3 regions of the Mycolicibacterium aromaticivorans JS19b1 genome follow, and region 1 is predicted to be linked to each of the others. Evidence: predicted binding sites of a transcription regulator. Region 1 holds the regulator's gene; each other region holds the start of a gene.

Region 1 (6,327 bases):
ACTATTCGGTGGCGGCCTACGCCAACGGCATGCGCGATCTGCTCAGCGTGCTCGACCTCGACAAGGTGACCGTGGTCGGGCATTCACTCGGCGGCGGCGTGGCTATGCAATTCGCTTACCAGTTCCCGCAATTGGTGGAGCGGCTGATCCTGGTCAGCGCAGGCGGGGTGACCAAAGAGGTCAACATCGCGCTGCGGGCCGCCTCGCTCCCGTTGGGCGGGGAGGCGTTGGCCCTGCTGCGACTGCCGATGGTCCTGCCCGCGTTGCAGCTTGCCGGCCGCGCGCTGGGCAGCGTCTTCGGCTCCACCGGTCTGGGCCGCGACCTGCCGGACGCGCTGCGCATCCTGGCCGATCTGCCCGAGCCGACGGCCTCGTCGGCATTCACCCGCACACTGCGCTCGGTGGTGGACTGGCGCGGCCAGGTGGTCACCATGCTGGACCGATGTTATCTCACCGAATCCGTTCCGGTGCAACTCATTTGGGGCGACTTGGACGCGGTGATCCCGGTCAGCCATGCCCGGATGGCACACTCCGCCATGCCCGGCTCCCAGCTCGAGATCTTCGGCCGCTCCGGCCACTTCCCGTTCCACGACGACCCCGACCGTTTCGTGGAGGTCGTCGAGAAGTTCATCGACGCGACAGCCCCGGCCGAGTACGACCAGGACGCCTTGCGGGAACTTCTTCGCACCGGCCTCTCCGAACGCCTGGTCACCGGGTCGCTGGACACCCGGGTCGCCGTGCTCGATGCCCTGGGCGCCGACGAGCGCAGTGCCACCTGACTTCAGCGTCGTAAAGTCGAATCATGACCGTCGACGTGACCGTGCTGCGGGTATTCACCGATGAAGGTGGCAATTTCGGCAATCCGCTGGGCGTGGTCGACGCGGCAACCGTGCCGCCCGGTGACCGCCAGCGCATTGCGACCGAATTAGGTTACAGCGAAACAGTATTCATCGATCTGCCAACCGACGGGTCAACCACCGCGCACGCCCGCATCTTCACTCCGGCCACGGAATTGCCATTCGCCGGGCACCCCACCGTCGGCGCGGCCTGGTGGCTGCGGGAGTGCGGCGCACCGATTCACACCCTGCAGGTTCCTGCCGGCATCGTCGGAGTCACCTACGACGACGATCGCACGGTGATCCGGGTTCGGGCCGAGTGGTCGCCGGAGTTCGCCATCCACGACCTGGACTCGGTGGACGAGCTGCTGGCCGCCGACCCGGACGACTACTCCGACGACGCGGAGCATTACCTCTGGGCGTGGCTGGATCGCGACGCCGGCCACCTCCGGTCGCGGATGTTCGCCGCCGATCTCGGGGTGCCGGAAGATGAGGCCACCGGATCGGCGGCGGCACGGGTGACCGATTACCTGAGCCGCGACCTGACGATCACACAAGGCAAGGGATCGCAGATCTTCACGACGTGGGACGCGCAAGGGTGGGTGCTGATCGCCGGCCGAGTGGTCAGCGACGGTGTGCGACAGCTGGATTGAACTTGCTCAGCCCGACGTGCCGACGGACCGGTGGGCGCGCAGCGCCTCGATCTCACGCTCGAAGTCCTCGGCTGAGCTGAACGAGCGGTACACCGACGCGAATCGCAGATAGGCGACCTCGTCGAGTTCACGAAGCGGGCCGAGGATGGCGAGTCCGACCTCGTGGCTGGGGATCTCGGGCGAGCCGGCGGCCCGCACCGTGTCCTCTACTTGTTGGGCCAGCAGATTGAGCGCGTCGTCGTCGACGTCGCGGCCCTGGCAGGCCCGGCGAACGCCGCTGACGACCTTTTCCCGACTGAACGGCTCGGTGACGCCGCTGCGCTTCACGACCGCCAGAACCGCGGTCTCCACGGTGGTGAAGCGCCGGCCGCACTCCGGACAGGAGCGGCGACGCCGGATGGCCTGGCCCTCGTCGGTCTCGCGGGAATCGACAACACGAGAGTCCGGGTTGCGGCAGAACGGACAGTGCATGACCGCTCCTTCGCTCAATGGCCCGATACGTCGAACCACTGAGAGCCTACCTGCGCCCTCCGCGGGAGCGGCTGCGGCCAGCACGGCGGTCAGCCGATCGGCGCGATCAGCGTCTGCCCGGCGTCCAGCGACGCCGATTCGAGCTTGTTCAAATCGCGGATGCGCTGCACCACCTGTCCGGCGGGCGCATCCGGCGCGACCCGTCCGGCCAGCTGCTGCAGCGTCTCCCCCGCCTGGACCTGGACGACGGCGAGCTGGTCCGGCATCCGCTCGGGGGCCGCAGGCGTGGCGCTGAAGTGGCCGACCATACCGAGCCAGAGCGTGATCAACGCGGCCACTCCCGCCAGCGCGATCGTGACTGCCGTGCTGACCGGCCTGCGTGTGTGCGACGCCCGCGAGAACGCGACACCCGTGCCCGGGTACCGCATCGGCGTGACAGCCGGCCGAGCCGGGTGCGGCCGGTGCGCGCGAACACGGGCCGGACGGCGCCGAGCAGGGGAAACAGGCGCGCCGGCCGTCCGCCGGTACACCGGTGCCGAGATGTAAACCTGTCGATCATCGATGACTGTCACGTCCGTGTCCTTCCTTCAGGGCCGCCCCGGTTCGCTCTTGTGTTCGAAATATACTCGATCATCCGTTCGAAACCCGAACATGTGAGCGAGCGTGTTCGAAGAATAAATCCGGCCACCGACAAGTTCTGCTCCGCCGGCCGCCGAGAACACCGAATCGCGACACGGTCGAACAAATGTTTGAATTTTGACGCGGGCCCGGCTAGATTCGGCCCCATGAGCGAGCGCAGTGAGACATCCGGGCTGACCGACCGGCAGCGAACCATCCTCGACGTGATCCGCGCCTCAGTCACCAGCCGCGGCTATCCCCCCAGCATCCGTGAGATCGGCGACGCCGTCGGGCTCACGTCTACGTCATCAGTGGCCCACCAGCTGCGCACCCTGGAGCGCAAGGGCTATCTGCGCCGCGATGCCAACCGGCCGCGCGCGGTGGACGTCCGCGCAGCCGACGATGCGGTGAGCCACGTGCGCACCGAAGTCGCGGGTTCGGACGCGCTGCCCGAGCCGACCTTCGTGCCGGTGCTCGGACGCATCGCCGCAGGCGGCCCGATCCTCGCCGAGGAAGCCGTCGAGGACGTGTTCCCGCTACCGCGCGAGTTGGTCGGCGACGGGTCGCTGTTCCTGCTCAAGGTCGTCGGTGAGTCCATGATCGACGCGGCGATCTGCGATGGCGACTGGGTCGTGGTCCGTCAGCAGAACGTAGCCGACAACGGCGATATCGTCGCGGCGATGATCGACGGCGAGGCAACGGTGAAGACGTTCAAGCGCACCAGCGGCCAGGTCTGGCTGATGCCGCACAACCCAGCGTTCGACCCCATTCCCGGTAACGACGCCGCGATCCTCGGCAAGGTCGTCACCGTTCTCCGCAAGGTCTAGCGGAGGGGGCGAAAGCCTCACTCCGCCTTGTGGAAGCCGTTCGCCTGCGCGAGTTCCTCACTGGCGAACCACACTTCGGGCACGGTGTGGTCGTACAGCGCCGAGTCCGGGGTGTAGTACAGCCCCGAATGTGTGTTGGCCTTGACCACGTAGCCCTCTGGCGCCTGATACGGATCCGAGAGCGGCAGGTGGATAGCCGGACGATTGGCTGCGGCTTCGGCATGCACGTCGGACTGCAGGACTTCCGCCGGCTGCGTGGAGTCTTCTTCCTCGACGTCGACGACGTCGGACTCGACGATCTCCTCCGGTGCCGGCTCGGGCTCCGGGGCGGGCTCGGGCTCGGCAGCGCGACGTCGCCGTGGCGTGCCGAGCTCTCCCATATCGAGTCGCCACATCGATTGCGACTCACCAAGATTCACCGCCGCATGGCGGCCTGAATCACTTGACTCGTCGTCGATGTCCTCGATCTCGGCGTACTCGAGTTCCGCAGGCACCTCGTCGGCCGCACCTGCCTCGTACCCACCGGTTTCGGCGGCCTCGGCGGGGATGCGGGTTGGCGTGGTGTCGATGGAGTCCTGGTCGCCATCGAACACATCCTCGGGTCCGGGCTGCGACTTCTCGTCTTCTGTGGGCGCCCAGCCGAAGCCCGGCGCAGCGGCGACCTGCGGAACGCCGCCGTCGGGGTACGTCGAGAAGCGCGAGGCGGCCGCGGCGTCAGCCTCACCGGCGACCTCACTGGGCCAGTGATCGTCGTCGTCGTAGTCCGAGTCGTCGAAGTCGTCGTCGATCTCCTCGCCGCCGCTGCGGCGGCGCTGCAGCCACAGCACGCCCAGGCCGATCACGGCCAGCAGCAACAGCACCGGGACGATGATCAGCAGCCACCACCAGTGGAAGGCGAAACCGTTGCCGGACTTGGCCCCCGCGGGGCCGGCCGGCCCGGCGGCCGGAACCTGAACGCCGGACAGCGAACCCGCGAGCTCCGGCGGTTTGGTGGTGAAGGTGTTGCTGGCCTTGTTCCAGGAGATTTCGCCGCCGCTGAACTTCTGCGTCACGGTGTCGCCGCTGATGCTCTGCTCGCCGGTCGGTACACCGAGCTTGCCGGTCGCGCCGCCCAGCTTGGCCCAGGCGGCGTTGATTGCGCCGCGCACCACGATGGCGCCGTTGTCGGGCGTCCAGAAGATCACCGGTTTGTCGGCGGCACCGAAGGTGCTGACCCGGCTGTTGGGCGCGCCGCCGTCGGCTTCGGTCCCGGTCGGCCAGCCCAGGTCGCCGGTCGGCCCGCCCTGCGCCTCGTACTTGGCCAGGATCGCGCCCGTCACCGCATGCGCGCCGGTGGCCGGTGAGTAGAAGATCTTGCCGCCCGCGTAATCCTGGGTGGCGCCGTCGGTGCCGAGGGCCTGCTGCGGTCCTTGGCGGGCACCGAGCGGTCCCGCCAGCCCCCCGGCGGCCCGCCACGCCTGGTTGATCACCGTCGTCGCGTCGGTGGGCACCTCGACGCCGGCCACGTTGGCTGCGAGCTCGGGTGGCACGGTGGTGAACGTCTTCGCGGCCGTGTCATAGGAGATCTCGCCACCGGTGAACTTCTGGCTGATCACAGTGCCGTTGAACGTCTCGTCCTCGGTGGGGACGCCCATCGTGCCCGCCGAGCCGCCGAGCTTGTCCCACGCGGCGTTGATCGCGCCGCGTACCACCCACGCGCCGGTGGCCGGTGTCCAGAAGATGGCCGGTTTGTCGCTGGCACTGAACGTGCTGACCAGGCTGTCGGGCCCCACCAGACCCGCGACCGCGTCGATGGTGGGGAATCCGAGGTCGCTGTCGGCTGCACCGCCGAGCGCCTGGTACTTGTCCAGGACCGCCCCGAAGAGCAGGTGGGCGCCGGTGGCCGGGGTGAAGAAGATCTTGCCGCCGCTGAAGTTCTGGGCGAATCCGTCGCCGACGGCGTAGACGTCGCCGTCCTTGGTGCCCACTGGAGAACCATCGCCGCCCGCGGTCTGCCACGCCTGATTGATGGCGTCCCCCGCGTCGGTTTCGGGGCTCGCGATCGCCCCGGGCGCCCACAGCAGCGCGGCCGCAGCCGTCGCGAAGACGCCGAGCGCCATCCGCCCGACGCCTCTACTGAGACGACTTCCAAGCCTGGTCATGCACTCTCCCCGCAGTGTCGGTCAAGATGCTTCCCCTCATCCTCCGTGTCAACTGTGCTTGAGCACCTCACGACACGCGGCGTTTCTACGAGATAACCGGTGCGTTGACGGGGGAAAACACCCTAAATTCCCAGGACAAACCGGGGCGCATCACCAGCGCCCGCCGCTTCGACAGCCGAGCGACGGAGAACCAAACCGCAGTTCAGCCCCGCTTGCGGGGTCAGACGCCCAGGCTGCGGCCGATGATCTCCTTCATGATCTCGGTGGTGCCGCCGTAAATCGTCTGAACGCGGGCGTCCAGGTAGGCCTTGGCCACCGGATATTCGCGCATATAGCCGTAACCGCCGTGCAACTGCAGGCAGCGGTCGACGAGATGGACCTGCTTCTCGGCCGCGTACCACTTGGCCATCGAGGCCTGCTCGGCGGTGAGCTTGCCGTCGAGGTGCAACCGGATGAACTCGTCGACCATGATGCGGACGGCGGTCGCTTCGGTGGCCAACTCGGCCAGCAGGAAGCGGCTGTTCTGCTGGCTGCCGATCGGCTTGCCGAATGCCTTGCGCTCCTTGGTGTACTGCAGAGTCTGCTCGAGAACGCTCTCCATGGCGGCAGCCGCCATCACCGCGATGTTCAGGCGCTCCTGCGGCAGGTTCTGCATCAAGTAGATGAAGCCCTGACCCTCTTCGCCGAGAAGGTTCTCGACAGGGACCTTGACATCGGTGAAGGACAGTTCGGCCGTGTCCTGCGCGTCCAGGCCGATCTTGTCGAGGTGGCGGCCACGCTC
Region 2 (6,327 bases), 780 kb from region 1:
AGGGTGAGCAGCACCTGATCGCCGGTGTGGTTGACCACCAACGCCGAAGCCGTGATATGTCCTGGGACGCAGGCCCGCTCGCAGGCATCGGTGCGCGCGAGTAGGAAGGCCAGGACGGACTGCCGCAGCGAGTCCTGGCAGTCGTCCGGCGCGTCCCACTCGGTCAGCAGCTCGATGGCCGACTCCCGCACGCTCACTTGCGCACCAGCAGATCGCCGACCGGCGCCGGGTCGCGGGGTTCGGGCGGTTCGACCGGATAACCGATCGCGACGGCACCCAGCGGTTCCCAATCAGGCGGTAGATCAAGGGTTTCCCGCACCAGCCCGGCTGCGAAGATCGTCGAGCCGATCCAGCAGCTGCCCACGCCGCGCACTGCCAGCGCCACCAGGAGTGCTTGTACCGCCGCGCCGACCGCGACCGTGAACATCGTGTGCTCGGCCTGGATGCGGTCCGGGTCGGGATAGCTGTGGGCGCCTTCGGGGACCAGGAACGGGATGACGATCTCGGGTGCGTCGTAGAGGATTTGACCTCGGGCGACCCGTCGCTCGACGGCGTCGGCGGGCTTGCCGTCGCCGGAAAGATCGTCACGCCACGCGTCTTTCATCCGATCCAGCAGCGTGACGCGACGCCCCCGATCCTGCAACCAGACGAACCGCACCGGCCGGGTGTGGTGCGGTGCAGGCGCGGTGAGCGCCTCGGCGACGGCCTCCTCGATGAGCGTGTGGTCGACCGGCTCCGGCGCGAACACTCGCACCGAGCGGCGCAACAACTGGGCCTGGCGGCGCCCGAGTTCCAGCGACTCGGCGGTGCCCAGCCAGAACAAGTCGTCCTCACCGCCGCGCAGCAGGCGCGCCGCGGTGGACCCGTCGTCCTCGAGCTCGAGGCCGCGGACCACGGCGACGGGCACCGCGGTCAGCTTGCCCTTGACCAGGTCGGCGGCGGCGGCGATTTCGTCGGCGACGGCGACTTCGGTGACCACCAGCTCGTTGCCGTGCCGGTCGACGGCGCCGGCGTATCCGTAGAGCACAGGCAGCCCGGCGGCGCCGATCGCGGCGTCGGTCTGGCCGTTGCGCCAGGCACGACCCATGGTGTCGGTGACCAGAACCGCGACATTCACGCCGAGCCGCTCGCGCAGTGCCGTGCGCAGCGCGGCCGCGCTGCCGTCGGGATCGACCGGCAGCAACGCCAATTCGGTGGATCCGACGTTGGAGCCGTCGACGCCCGCGGCCGCCTGCACGATGCCGTTGCGGTTCTCGGTGATCAAAGTGCGGCCCTTGCGGGCCAGCACCCGCACGGCCTCATCGTCGATGATCTTGCGGCGCAGTGCGTCTCGTTCGTCGGGGTCCGCGGGCGCCGCGACGATGCGGCCCTCGCACTTGGACATCACCTTGCTGGTGACGACGACGATGTCGCCGTCGCGCAGCCAGGGTGCTGCCGAGACGAGGGCGGCCGCCAGATCATCGCCCGGACGGAACTCCGGAAGGCCGGGGACGGGCAGGATTTCGACGGGAGCGGCACTGCCATGCTCAAGATTCACGACGCCACCCCCGCCAATTCGAGGCCGGCGCGCACCATGTCGGCGGTGGCTGCCGGATCAGACATCAGCAGCGGTATCGAGTGCACCGTCAGTCCCGGTACGTCGGCATGATCGCCTTCGGACACCAGCCAGTAGTCGAGGATTCCGGTCGCCGAGCGTGCGCCGAAGTGGTGGGCGACGGCGTGCGAGGAGGTCTCGACGCCGATCACCGACAGGCATTCGTCGGCCATGCCGCGCAACGGCTTTCCGCCGATGATGGGGGAGTAGCCGACGACCGGGGCAGGTGTGGAGCGCAGCGCGGCGCGAACACCGGGGATGGCGAGGATTGCGCCGATGCTCACCACCGGATTGGAGGGGGCGAGCATGACGACATCGGCTTCGGTGATCGCGTCGACGACACCGGGCCCGGCAGTGGCGTTTTCGGACCCCACGAACGCGAAACTGTGTGTGGGCACCTGCGCCCGGTAGCGCACCCACCATTCCTGAAAGTGGATGGCTTTGCGGTCACCGGTGTCGGGATCGTCGATCACAACGTGGGTTTCGCACCGGTCGTCGCTGGCAGGCAGGAGCGTAACGCCCGGCTGCCAGCGGTGGCACAGCGCCTCGGTCACCTGCGACAGGGGATATCCCGCACGCAGCATCTGACTGCGCACCAGATGAGTGGCGAGGTCGCGGTCGCCCAGGCCGAACCAATCGGGTTGTACGCCGTAGGCCGCCAATTCCTCTTTCGCGTGCCACGTCTCGTTGCGATGTCCCCAGCCTCGCTCGGGGTCGATACCTCCACCTAAGGTGTACATGCAGGTGTCGAGGTCGGGACAGATGCGCACACCGTGCATCCAGGCATCGTCGCCGATGTTGACCACGGCCGTCAGCGTGTGATCAAGATCGCCTGTGGCTCCGGATATCTGGCCGGCGAACTGGCCCAGGCCGAGCAATCGCTGTACGCCCAGCAGGAACCGGGCACCCCCGACGCCGCCGACCAGAACGGTGATCTTCACACCGATCGACACTAGGCGGTCGGCCCTTTCGGCGACCAACGCGGTCACGATCGCGTCACGCCGATGACACGCCGGGGCATCGACTCGCCGAATTATCCAAGGGAAATGGTATTAATTTCGGTTCAATCGCTTGACCGGGCCACTGCATAAGTGTCTAATCACATCAGTGTCATTTCCCGGTCGGACCAGCCGGTTTCGGTGTCCCAGACCGCGATTCGACCAAGTGTTCGAACGAGTTGGGCACACTTCAATAGTGGGCGACATGCAAAAGATCTACGAAACCAGGTGAGGAGGCGGAAATGTCCTATGAGCACGTGTTCGGCACGATGGGGTTGCCGCAGTCCATTACCGGTTCGCAGACGATGGGGGTAATGGCACGCGCTCACTTGAGTTTGGTGCCAGACCCGATCATCGATGCGACGCCGGATTCGGCCGATGAAGAAGACCAGTGGCAGGAACGCGCGCTGTGCGCGCAGACCGATCCCGAAGCGTTCTTCCCCGAGAAGGGCGGTTCCACCCGCGAGGCCAAGCGGATCTGCTTGGGCTGCGAGGTCCGCGAGTCGTGCCTCGAGTACGCCTTGGCCAACGACGAGCGTTTCGGTATCTGGGGCGGACTCTCCGAGCGGGAGCGTCGTCGCCTCAAGCGCGGCATCATCTGACGGCGACCGCTGGTCGGCGAGTCCGACTCAGTCGTCGTCGATGGTCGGGTCGATGACCGACGGCTCGACCCCGAGATAGGTGGCCACCTGCGCCACCAGAATCTCGTGCAGAAGATCGGTCAGATCGATCGAGTCTTTGGCTCGACGCTCGATCGGCTTGCGGAACAGCACAATTCGGGCGCGCGTCGAATTTCCGCGAACGTCCACGCCGGCTGGAATCAGCCGGGCCAACGCGATCGGCCCGTCGGCCACCACTTCAGCGGGCCACTGCACACTGTCCGGATCCTTCGGCGCTATGCGCGGGATCTCGTCGACGGCAACGTCGAGACCGGTGAGCCGTTGTTGCCACCGCCGCTCGATCGGCTCATAGGCTTCCAGGACCGCCATGTCGAACCGCTCTGCGCGGCTGCGCCACCCCGGCACCGTCGGCGGCAGCAATGGGCCCCGCATCTCACGTCCCCGGCGCGACCCCGGGCTGCCACCGGATCGACCACCTCGCCGGGAGCTGCGGGAATCGGCCACGGATGTGATCGTAACGGTTGTGAATCGGCCGCCCGGCGGCTGCGCGTGTCCCCGGGCAACCTGTGAATGAACCGCGATAGCCTCACGGACGTGAATGTTCCTCGTCGCTGCTGCCGGCCTGGATGCCCCCATTATGCGGTGGCGACGCTGACGTTCGTCTACTCCGATTCGACTGCGGTCGTCGGGCCACTGGCAATCTCCCGCGAACCGCATTCGTGGGACCTGTGCATCACTCATGCCAACCGGATCACTGCCCCCCGCGGTTGGGAGCTGGTCCGCCACGCCGGGCCGCTGCCGGAGTTCCCCGACGAGGACGATCTCGTCGCTCTTGCCGATGCAGTACGGGAAGGCCGTGAGTTGCCCGCCCGGCCCCCGATCGCCGGATTCTCCGATCCCAGCGGAGCCGCGCATGCGCCCGCGACCGGAACTCCGATGATGCCGGCCGCTGCGCATCGACCGACGACTGCCGGCCGCCGCCGTGGGCACCTGCGGGTACTGCCGGACCCCACCGACTGACCCGATAGCCGCCCTTGCCGGGGGACCGGAACAGATAGGCTGGCGGCCAAGAGTCCCTCTCGGTCAGGAGATCTGTCATGTCGAGGCCCGCCGACGCGGTTCGCCGTGTGATCAAGGCTTATGACGTGCGCGGTCTGGTCGGGCAGGAGATCGACGACGCGTTCGTATCCGACGTGGCCGCCGCGTTCGCCCGGCTGATTCGCGATGAGGGTGGCGACCGGATCGCGATCGGGTACGACATGCGTGAAAGCTCGCCGGCGCTCGCCGAGGCGTTCGCCGCCGGGGTCACCGCGCAGGGTCTCGATGTGGTGCGGATCGGGCTGGCCTCCACCGATCAGCTGTACTTTGCGTCCGGTTTCCTGGGCTGCGCGGGTGCCATGTTCACCGCGAGCCATAACCCGGCCGCCTACAACGGAATCAAGCTGTGCCGCGCCGGGGCGAAGGCCGTGGGTGAGGACACCGGGCTGGCGATCATCCGCGACGAAGTGATCGCCGGGGTTCCCGGCTATGACGGGCCGCGTGGGCAGGTGCGCTATCACGATGTGCTCGCCGACTACGGACAGTTCCTTCGGTCGCTGGTCGATGTCGCCGGCGTGCGACCACTGCGGGTCGCGGTCGATGCAGGCAACGGCATGGCCGGCCACACCACGCCTGCCGTACTGGGCCCCATCGAGGCGCTGACGGTGCTGCCGCTGTATTTTGAGCTCGACGGTTCGTTCCCCAATCACGAAGCCAATCCGCTGGAGCCGGCCAATCTGGTCGACCTGCAGAAGTTCGTGGTGGAGACCGGCGCCGATATCGGGCTGGCGTTCGACGGCGACGCGGACCGGTGTTTCGTCGTCGACGAACGTGGCGGTCCCGTTTCGCCGTCGGCGGTCACCGCGTTGGTCGCAGGCCGCGAACTCACCCGGGAGATCGGCGCCACCGTCATCCACAACCTGATCACCTCGCGCGCGGTGCCCGAGTTGGTCGTCGAACGGGGTGGAACGCCGGTGCGCTCGCGCGTCGGGCACTCCTACATCAAGGCGCTGATGGCCGACACCGGAGCGATCTTCGGCGGTGAGCATTCGGCGCACTATTACTTCCGCGACTTTTGGGGCGCGGACTCCGGCATGCTGGCCGCCTTGCATGTGCTCGCCGCGTTGGGCGAGCAGGACCGGCCGCTGTCGGAACTGATGGCGAATTATCAGCGCTACGCAGCCTCCGGGGAGATCAACTTCCGGGTGGCCGACGCGCCGGCGTGCGTGGAGTCCGTTCTGAAAGCCTTTGGGCACCAGACTGTTTCGCTGGACCATCTCGACGGCGTGACGGTCGACCTCGGTGAGGGGGCCTGGTTCAACCTGCGCACCTCCAACACCGAACCGCTGCTGCGCCTCAACGTCGAAGCGCGCAGCGCCCAGGAGATCGAGGAAATCGTCCGCCGCGTCTCCGATGACATCGCCGCCCAGCCGGCCGGGGCGGCGCCATGAGCGCAGCGCATGCCACCGTCGACCTCGACGACACCGAGGGGCTACTGGAAGCCGACCGTGACGGGCTCCTGCGGGCCGCCGCGATGGCGGGCGCTCAGGTGCGCGCCACCGCAGCCGCGGTCGACGAGGGCGAATTGGCACTGCTGGCCGCCGACTATCGGCCGCGGACCGTCATCTGGGTCGCCGCCCGCGGCGCAGCCGAGAGTGCAGGCTCGATGCTGGCCGCCACCCTCGGCGGAGTCGCCGGGGAGCCGATCGTGGTGGCCGCCGAATCTCCGCCCTGGATCGGCCCGCTCGACGTTCTCGTGGTGGCCGGCGACGACGCCGGGGATCCGGCGCTGGTGTCGGCTGCGGCGACGGCGGTGCGCCGTGGCGCCCGGGTGGTCGTCGCCGCGCCGTATGAGGGTCCGCTGCGCGACGCCACGGCGGGGCGGACCGCGGTGCTCGAGCCCCGGTTGCGGACGCCCGACGAATTCGGGCTGAGCCGTTACCTCGCAGCTGGTCTCGCGACAATGCAGGCTGTCGACCCGGCACTGCAGACCGATCTGGCCACCCTCGCCGACGAACTCGATGCCGAGGCATTGCGCAACAGTGCAAGTCGTGACGTGTTCACCAATCCCGCGAAG
Region 3 (6,327 bases), 840 kb from region 1:
CGCGACTGATCTACGACCGCGACAACGGCACACTGACCGCGCGTCCCGGCGCGCAGCGGCTCGCGGTCACTTCCGGGGGCGCCATCCCCGACCGCGGCATGTTCACCGTGTATCTGGCCACCGATTCCGAAAAGCCCTCGCGGGTCGGCGAACTCGATGAAGAGATGGTGTACGAGTCGCGGCCCGGAGACGTCATCTCGCTGGGTGCGACCAGCTGGCGGATCACCGAGATCACCCACGACCGGGTGCTGGTCATCCCGGCGCCGGGGCAACCGGCAAGGCTGCCGTTCTGGCGCGGCGACGACGCGGGCCGACCCGCCGAACTCGGCCAGGCGATCGGTAAATTCACCGGCGAGCTGGCCGGGATGGGCCGCGAAGATTTCGAAACACGATGCAATGAACTCGGTTTCGCCGACTATGCCACCGACAACCTGTGGCAGCTGCTCGACGATCAGCGCAACGCGACCGCCACCGTGCCCAGCGACACCACCCTGCTGGTCGAGCGCTTCCGCGACGAGCTCGGCGACTGGCGGGTGGTCCTGCACTCCCCCTACGGACTGAAGGTGCACGGTCCGCTGGCACTTGCGGTCAGCCGTCGGCTGCTGGAGCGGTACGGCATCGACGAGAAACCCACCGCCTCCGACGACGGCATCGTGGTGCGGCTGCCGGACACCGAGGACGCCCCGCCCGGCGCCGACCTGTTCGTCTTCGCCCCCGACGAGATCGAACCGTTGGTCACCACCGAGGTGGGCGGTTCGGCGCTGTTCGCGTCCCGGTTCCGGGAGTGCGCTGCGCGCGCGCTGCTGCTCCCCCGACGCCATCCGGGTAAGCGTTCGCCGCTGTGGCACCAGCGGCAGCGAGCGGCCCAATTGCTGGATGTGGCGCGCAAATATCCTGACTTTCCGATCGTGCTCGAGGCGGTGCGTGAATGCCTGCAGGACGTCTATGACGTTCCGACGCTGACCGACCTGATGAGCCGCATCGCCCAGCGCCGGGTGCGGCTGGTCGAAGTCGAGACTCCGATGCCGTCGCCGTTCGCGGCGTCGCTGATGTTCGGCTATGTCGGCGCGTTCATGTACGAGGGCGACAGCCCGCTGGCCGAGCGCCGCGCGGCCGCACTGTCGCTGGACAGCACTCTCCTGGCGGAGTTGCTCGGCCGTGTTGAGCTCCGGGAGCTGCTCGACCCCGACGTCATTGCCGCGACATCCCGACAGCTGCAACATCTTTCCGAAGACCGCAGGGCCCGGGACGCCGAAGGCGTGGCGGACCTGCTGCGCCTGCTCGGCCCGCTGACCGAGGCCGAGATCGCCGAGCGCTGCACCGCCAGCGATGTCGGCGCGTGGCTGGACGGACTGCATGCCGCAAGGCGGGCGCTGCCGCTGTCGTACGCCGGACAGTCCTGGTGGGCAGGCATCGAGGACATCGGCCGCCTGCGCGACGCGGTCGGCGTCGCCGTGCCCGTCGGAGTGCCGACAAGTTTCACCGAGGCGGTGCCCGACCCGCTCGGTGAGTTGATGGGCCGCTTCGCCCGTACCCGTGGGCCCTTCACCACCGCCGAGGCCGCGGCACGGTTCGGATTGGGCCTGCGGGTCGCCGCCGATGTTCTGGGCCGGATGTCGGTGGACGGCAAGCTGGTTCGCGGCGAGTTCGTCGCCGCGCCAACTCCCGCCGGATTTCCCGCCTACGCGGGGGCTGACCAGTGGTGTGACGCCGAGGTGCTGCGCATCTTGCGTCGCCGCTCACTGGCGGCGCTGCGGGCGCAGGTCGAACCGGTCAGCACGGCTGCGTATGCCCGCTTCTTGCCTGCGTGGCAGCAGGTCGGCAGCTCTGCGACGTCCGGCGTGGACGGCCTGGCAAGCGTGATCGACCAGCTGGCCGGGGTGCCGATCCCCGCATCGGCGGTCGAACCGCTGGTGTTCAGTCCGCGAGTGCGCGACTACCAACCGGCAATGCTCGACGAGCTGCTGGCCTCCGGTGAGGTCACCTGGTCAGGGGCCGGATCGATCTCGGGCAGCGACGGCTGGATCACGTTCCACCACGCGGATACCGCACCGCTGACGCTCGCGACTCCCGCCGAGATCGACGTGACCGACGCACACCGCGCGATCCTCGAGGTCCTGGGCGAGCCCGGCGAGGCGCGCGGCGCGTTCTTCTTCCGACAGCTGGTCGGCGGCTCGGAGGAAGCCGCCAAAGCCGCTCTGTGGGAGCTGATCTGGGCCGGCTGGGTCACCGGCGACACGTTCGCGCCGGTACGCGCCATGCTGGCGGGCGGCCGCAAGCCCGGTACGCGTCGACCCGCCGCACCGGCGCACCGGCAGCGCCGTGCGCCGCGATTGAGCCGCTATTCGGTGGCGCACGCCCAAGCCCGCTCGGTGGACTCGACGGTCGCGGGTCGGTGGTCGGCGGTGCCGGCGCGCGAGCCGGATTCGACTGTCCGCGCACACTTCTCAGCTGAGCTGTTGCTGAACCGCCACGGCGTGCTGACCAAGGGCGCGGCAGCTGCCGAGGGGGTGCCAGGCGGGTTCGCCACGATGTACAAGGTGCTCACCGGTTTCGAGGAAGCCGGGCGGTGTCAGCGCGGTTACTTCGTCGAGTCACTCGGCGGAGCGCAGTTCGCGGTCGCGTCGACGGTCGACCGGCTGCGGACCTATCTCGACGGCGTGGATCCGGAGCGGCCCGACTACCGCGCGGTCGTGCTGGCGGCCGCCGATCCGGCCAACCCTTATGGCGCGGCGCTGCCATGGCCGGCCCGCCCGGACGCCGACGCCAGCCATCGGCCCGGGCGCAAAGCCGGCGCACTGGTCATCCTGGTGGACGGTGCGCTGGTGTGGTTCCTCGAGCGCGGCGGGCGGTCGCTGCTGAACTTCAGCACCGACGATGAAGCGCAGCGCGCCGCGGCGGGAACGCTGGCCGAACTGGTCAGCAGTGGCCGCATCAGCGGTGTGCTGGTCGAAAAGCTGGACGGTGTACCCGTTTTGGAAGCCGGTGCATACGCCGACCGGAAAGCCACCGCCGACGCACTGGTGGACGCCGGGTTCTCCCGCACACCCCGCGGGCTGCGCTTGCGCTAGTCAGCTATAGGACATACGCGCCGATGAGCTGTCCGATGGATCGGATATCGACCTGACCGTTGAAGTCCAACCGGACCGTGCCCAGGTCCTCGCTCTGGAAATCGATCACGCCAGAGCGTATCGACACTGCCAAACTGCCGATCAAAAGTTGTCGGCACCCAGGACTAGTATAGAACACATGTTCGAACAGCGAACGGATGCCGATCTCCTCGATACGATGCGCCGCGGGCAGCGCAATGAACGCGTGGCGATCGCCGAGCGAATCCTGGCAGCAGGCCGGCTCTGTCAGCGTCGGATGCGATCGGTCGAGGCAGCCGACCGCGCCCAGTGGTGCGTCGACAATTGGGAAGCAGTCGCCGCCGAAGTGGCTGCCGAACTGGGAATCAGCCAGGGCCGAGCGTCGTCACAGATGGACTACGGCTTGCAGCTGATCGAGAGGCTGCCGAAGCTCGGCGCTGCCTTCGCCTCCGGGGCAATCGAATACCGCATCATCATCGCTGCGGTGTTCCGCACCGGATTGATCACCGATCCCGAATCGCTTGCTGCTGTCGACGCCCTGGTGGCGGAACAGGCGCCCGGGTGGAACACCTTCTCGCGGGAGAAGACCAATCAGGTCATCGACTGGTCCGTCCGCGGGCTGGATCCCGACGCGGTCCGCGTCGCGCGCACAGCCGACGACGACCGCCATATCGAGATCACCGCTGGCACAGACGGATTGGCGGAAATCTGGGGGCGGGTCCGCGCCGCCGACGCGGCGGCCTTTGACCAGCGGCTGAACCAACTCGGAGCGACCGTGTGCCGGGATGACTCCCGGACCGCGCGGCAGCGTCGAGCCGATGCTCTGGGCGCGTGGTCAGCAGGCGACCCGACGATGCAGTGCGAGTGCGGATGCGGCGACTGCCCCGCGAGCGCGGACAGCGCCAGCGAGCCGACGCAGATCGTCATCCACCTACTGGCCGAGGCCAAGACCGTCGCCGGCGAAGGGGACGCCCCGGCGCTATTGCCGGGCTATGGCGGCATTCCGGCCGAGACCGTACGAACCTTGGCCAAGCGCGCCAAGCTCCGCCCGGTCGTGGGAGGCAAGGAGTTGAGCGCCGAACCACGGTATCGGCCCTCGGCCGTGCTGGCGGAGTTCATCCGCTGCCGGGATCTGACGTGCCGATTCCCCGGGTGTGACCGTCCGGCCTCGATGACGGACATCGATCACACCGTGCCGTACCCGCTCGGGCCCACACACCCGTCGAACCTGAAATTGCTGTGTCGGCTTCATCATCTGTTGAAGACTTTCTACGCCGGCGCTGGCGGCTGGGCAGACCATCAGTTGCCCGATGGCACGGTGATCTGGACATCGCCGTCAGGCCGTACCTACACCACGAAACCTGGCGGCGCGCTGTTCTTTCCACAGTTCGTCACACCAACCGGGGAGCTGAACGTGCCCCAGGCCCCGGCGCACAATCAGCCCGGACGCGATCTGATGATGCCGGCTCGCCGCCGGACCCGCGCCCAAGATCGAGCCGATCGGATCCGCCGGGAACGTGGACTCAACGAGGCGAGAGCCGCCGCCCATCCCCCGCCCTTCTAGGCTGGAACCATGCCCGAAGGCGATACCGTCTTCCGCACCGCGGCCAACCTGCGCGAGGCGCTGGTCGGTAAAACGCTGACGCGGTGCGATATCCGCGTGCCGCGCTACGCCACCGTGGACCTCGCCGGCCAGACTGTCGACGAGGTGATCAGTCGCGGCAAGCACCTGTTCATCCGGGTGGGCCCGGCCAGCATCCACTCGCACCTGAAGATGGACGGCGCGTGGCGGGTCGGCCCGAAAGGCAAACCCATCCGCAACGCCTACAAGATCCGAATCGCTTTGGAGGCCGGGGATATTCAAGCGCTGGGTATCGACTTGGGTATCCTGGAGATCCTCGACCGGGAGCACGACGAAGATGCCGTCGCCCACCTGGGCCCGGACCTCCTCGGCGACGACTGGGATCCAAAAGCGGCGGCGGCGAACCTGGCCGAAGACCCCGACCGTCCCATCGCACCGGCCCTGCTGGATCAGCGCAACCTCGCCGGCGTCGGCAACGTGTACGCCAACGAACTCTGCTTCGTGTTCGGCCGACTCCCCACCAGTCCCGTCAGCAGCCTCCCCGATCCGCTGCGGGTGGTCACCCGAGCGCGAGACATGTTGTGGGCGAACCGAACACGGGTGAATCGCACCACGACCGGAAATCGCAGAGGCGGCCAGGACCTTTGGGTCTACGGTCGGGCCGGTGAGCCGTGCCGGCGCTGCGGCACCCCGATCCGCCGCGCCGAGTCCTCCGACGACGACCGCGTCACGTACTGGTGTCCGTCGTGCCAGCGGTGACCGGGTCGGCCGGTGGGTGAGTAATCTTCGCGATCTCATCGGCGACCAGTTCGTCGAGGCTGTTGATCGTGGCGCGGTCCATCCGGATCGACCTCATCTCGGCGGCGCGGTACAGCGTCGACTCAACCGGTCCCCGGCCGTTGGGATAGACCAGCGCAACGACCACCCCGGTACCGGCATCGAGCGCGCCACCCACTTCACGTTGCAAACCGATGCGCAGCTCGTGCTCGGCGAACGCGCCCACCAGAGCGCCTGCCGCTCCCCCAACCACGACGGCCAGGCCCACTGGTGGCAGGAACAGTCCGAACAGGATCCCCAGCCCGGCGCCCATACCGAGGGCTACCCGACCGTGCCGATTGTGCGCCTCCAAGACGTGCGGCTGTCCGTCGGCGTCCTTCGTGACCAAGACCGCAGCTCGCAATTCCAAGCCGTGCTTGATCCGCTTTTCCAGCTCATGGAAGTCGGTGGCGGCCCGCTCGACGTCAGGGTATGCGGCTACCAGCACCAACTCATGATCGTCGTCCATGTTTCGAGCGTCACGCGCTTCACAGCCAACCACCAGTGACCGAAGGTCACCACCCCGAAGGCATTGGTCCCTACAACCACAGCTGCGCCGAGCTCACGAAGGACCTCGGCTCGCCGGACAGCGGATCGACGAACTCCAGCCGCTGCGCCACCAGCTGCAGCGGGGCGGAGAAGTCGTCGGCCGCCACGTCGACGATCCGCGGGTAGAGCGGGTCGTTGTCGATCGGCAGACCGAGTGACGCCATGTGCACCCTGAGCTGATGCGTGCGCCCGGTCCGCGGACTCAGCTGGTACCAACCCTCCCCCAGTGCCTCCACCAACGTCTCGGCATTCGGCTCGCCCGGCTCCTCCACAGCCTGTAACACACCCCGC

What was found. The regulator LexA, encoded in region 1, represses DNA repair genes until DNA is damaged. The targets are predictions, from matches to a motif close to CGAACANNTGTTCG.
Region 2: the regulator LexA is predicted to act here: its motif matches at 2,752-2,765, upstream of cofD (2-phospho-L-lactate transferase).
Region 3: the regulator LexA is predicted to act here: its motif matches at 3,093-3,106, upstream of Y900_RS06650 (HNH endonuclease signature motif containing protein).

The regions. Positions count from the first base shown of each region.
Region 1 covers NZ_JALN02000001.1:521,515-527,841, forward strand. The annotation lists gene Y900_RS02505 (alpha/beta fold hydrolase) at 1-779, shown strand, start outside; gene Y900_RS02510 (PhzF family protein) at 803-1,489, shown strand; gene nrdR (transcriptional regulator NrdR) at 1,496-1,960, opposite strand; gene Y900_RS02520 (LysM peptidoglycan-binding domain-containing protein) at 2,050-2,532, opposite strand; gene lexA (transcriptional repressor LexA) at 2,746-3,405, shown strand; gene Y900_RS02530 (LGFP repeat-containing protein) at 3,423-5,504, opposite strand; gene Y900_RS02535 (acyl-CoA dehydrogenase family protein) at 5,767-6,327, opposite strand, start outside.
Region 2 covers NZ_JALN02000001.1:1,304,106-1,310,432, reverse strand. The annotation lists gene Y900_RS06365 (NUDIX hydrolase) at 1-197, opposite strand, end outside; gene Y900_RS06360 (coenzyme F420-0:L-glutamate ligase) at 194-1,537, opposite strand; gene cofD (2-phospho-L-lactate transferase) at 1,534-2,535, opposite strand; gene Y900_RS06350 (WhiB family transcriptional regulator) at 2,928-3,194, shown strand; gene Y900_RS06345 (metallopeptidase family protein) at 3,222-3,644, opposite strand; gene Y900_RS06340 (DUF3499 domain-containing protein) at 3,807-4,232, shown strand; gene Y900_RS06335 (phosphomannomutase/phosphoglucomutase) at 4,310-5,701, shown strand; gene Y900_RS06330 (hypothetical protein) at 5,698-6,327, shown strand, end outside.
Region 3 covers NZ_JALN02000001.1:1,364,483-1,370,809, forward strand. The annotation lists gene Y900_RS06645 (ATP-dependent helicase) at 1-3,071, shown strand, start outside; gene Y900_RS06650 (HNH endonuclease signature motif containing protein) at 3,250-4,653, shown strand; gene nei2 (endonuclease VIII Nei2) at 4,663-5,430, shown strand; gene Y900_RS06660 (DUF1269 domain-containing protein) at 5,399-5,956, opposite strand; gene Y900_RS06665 (pseudouridine synthase) at 6,027-6,327, opposite strand, start outside.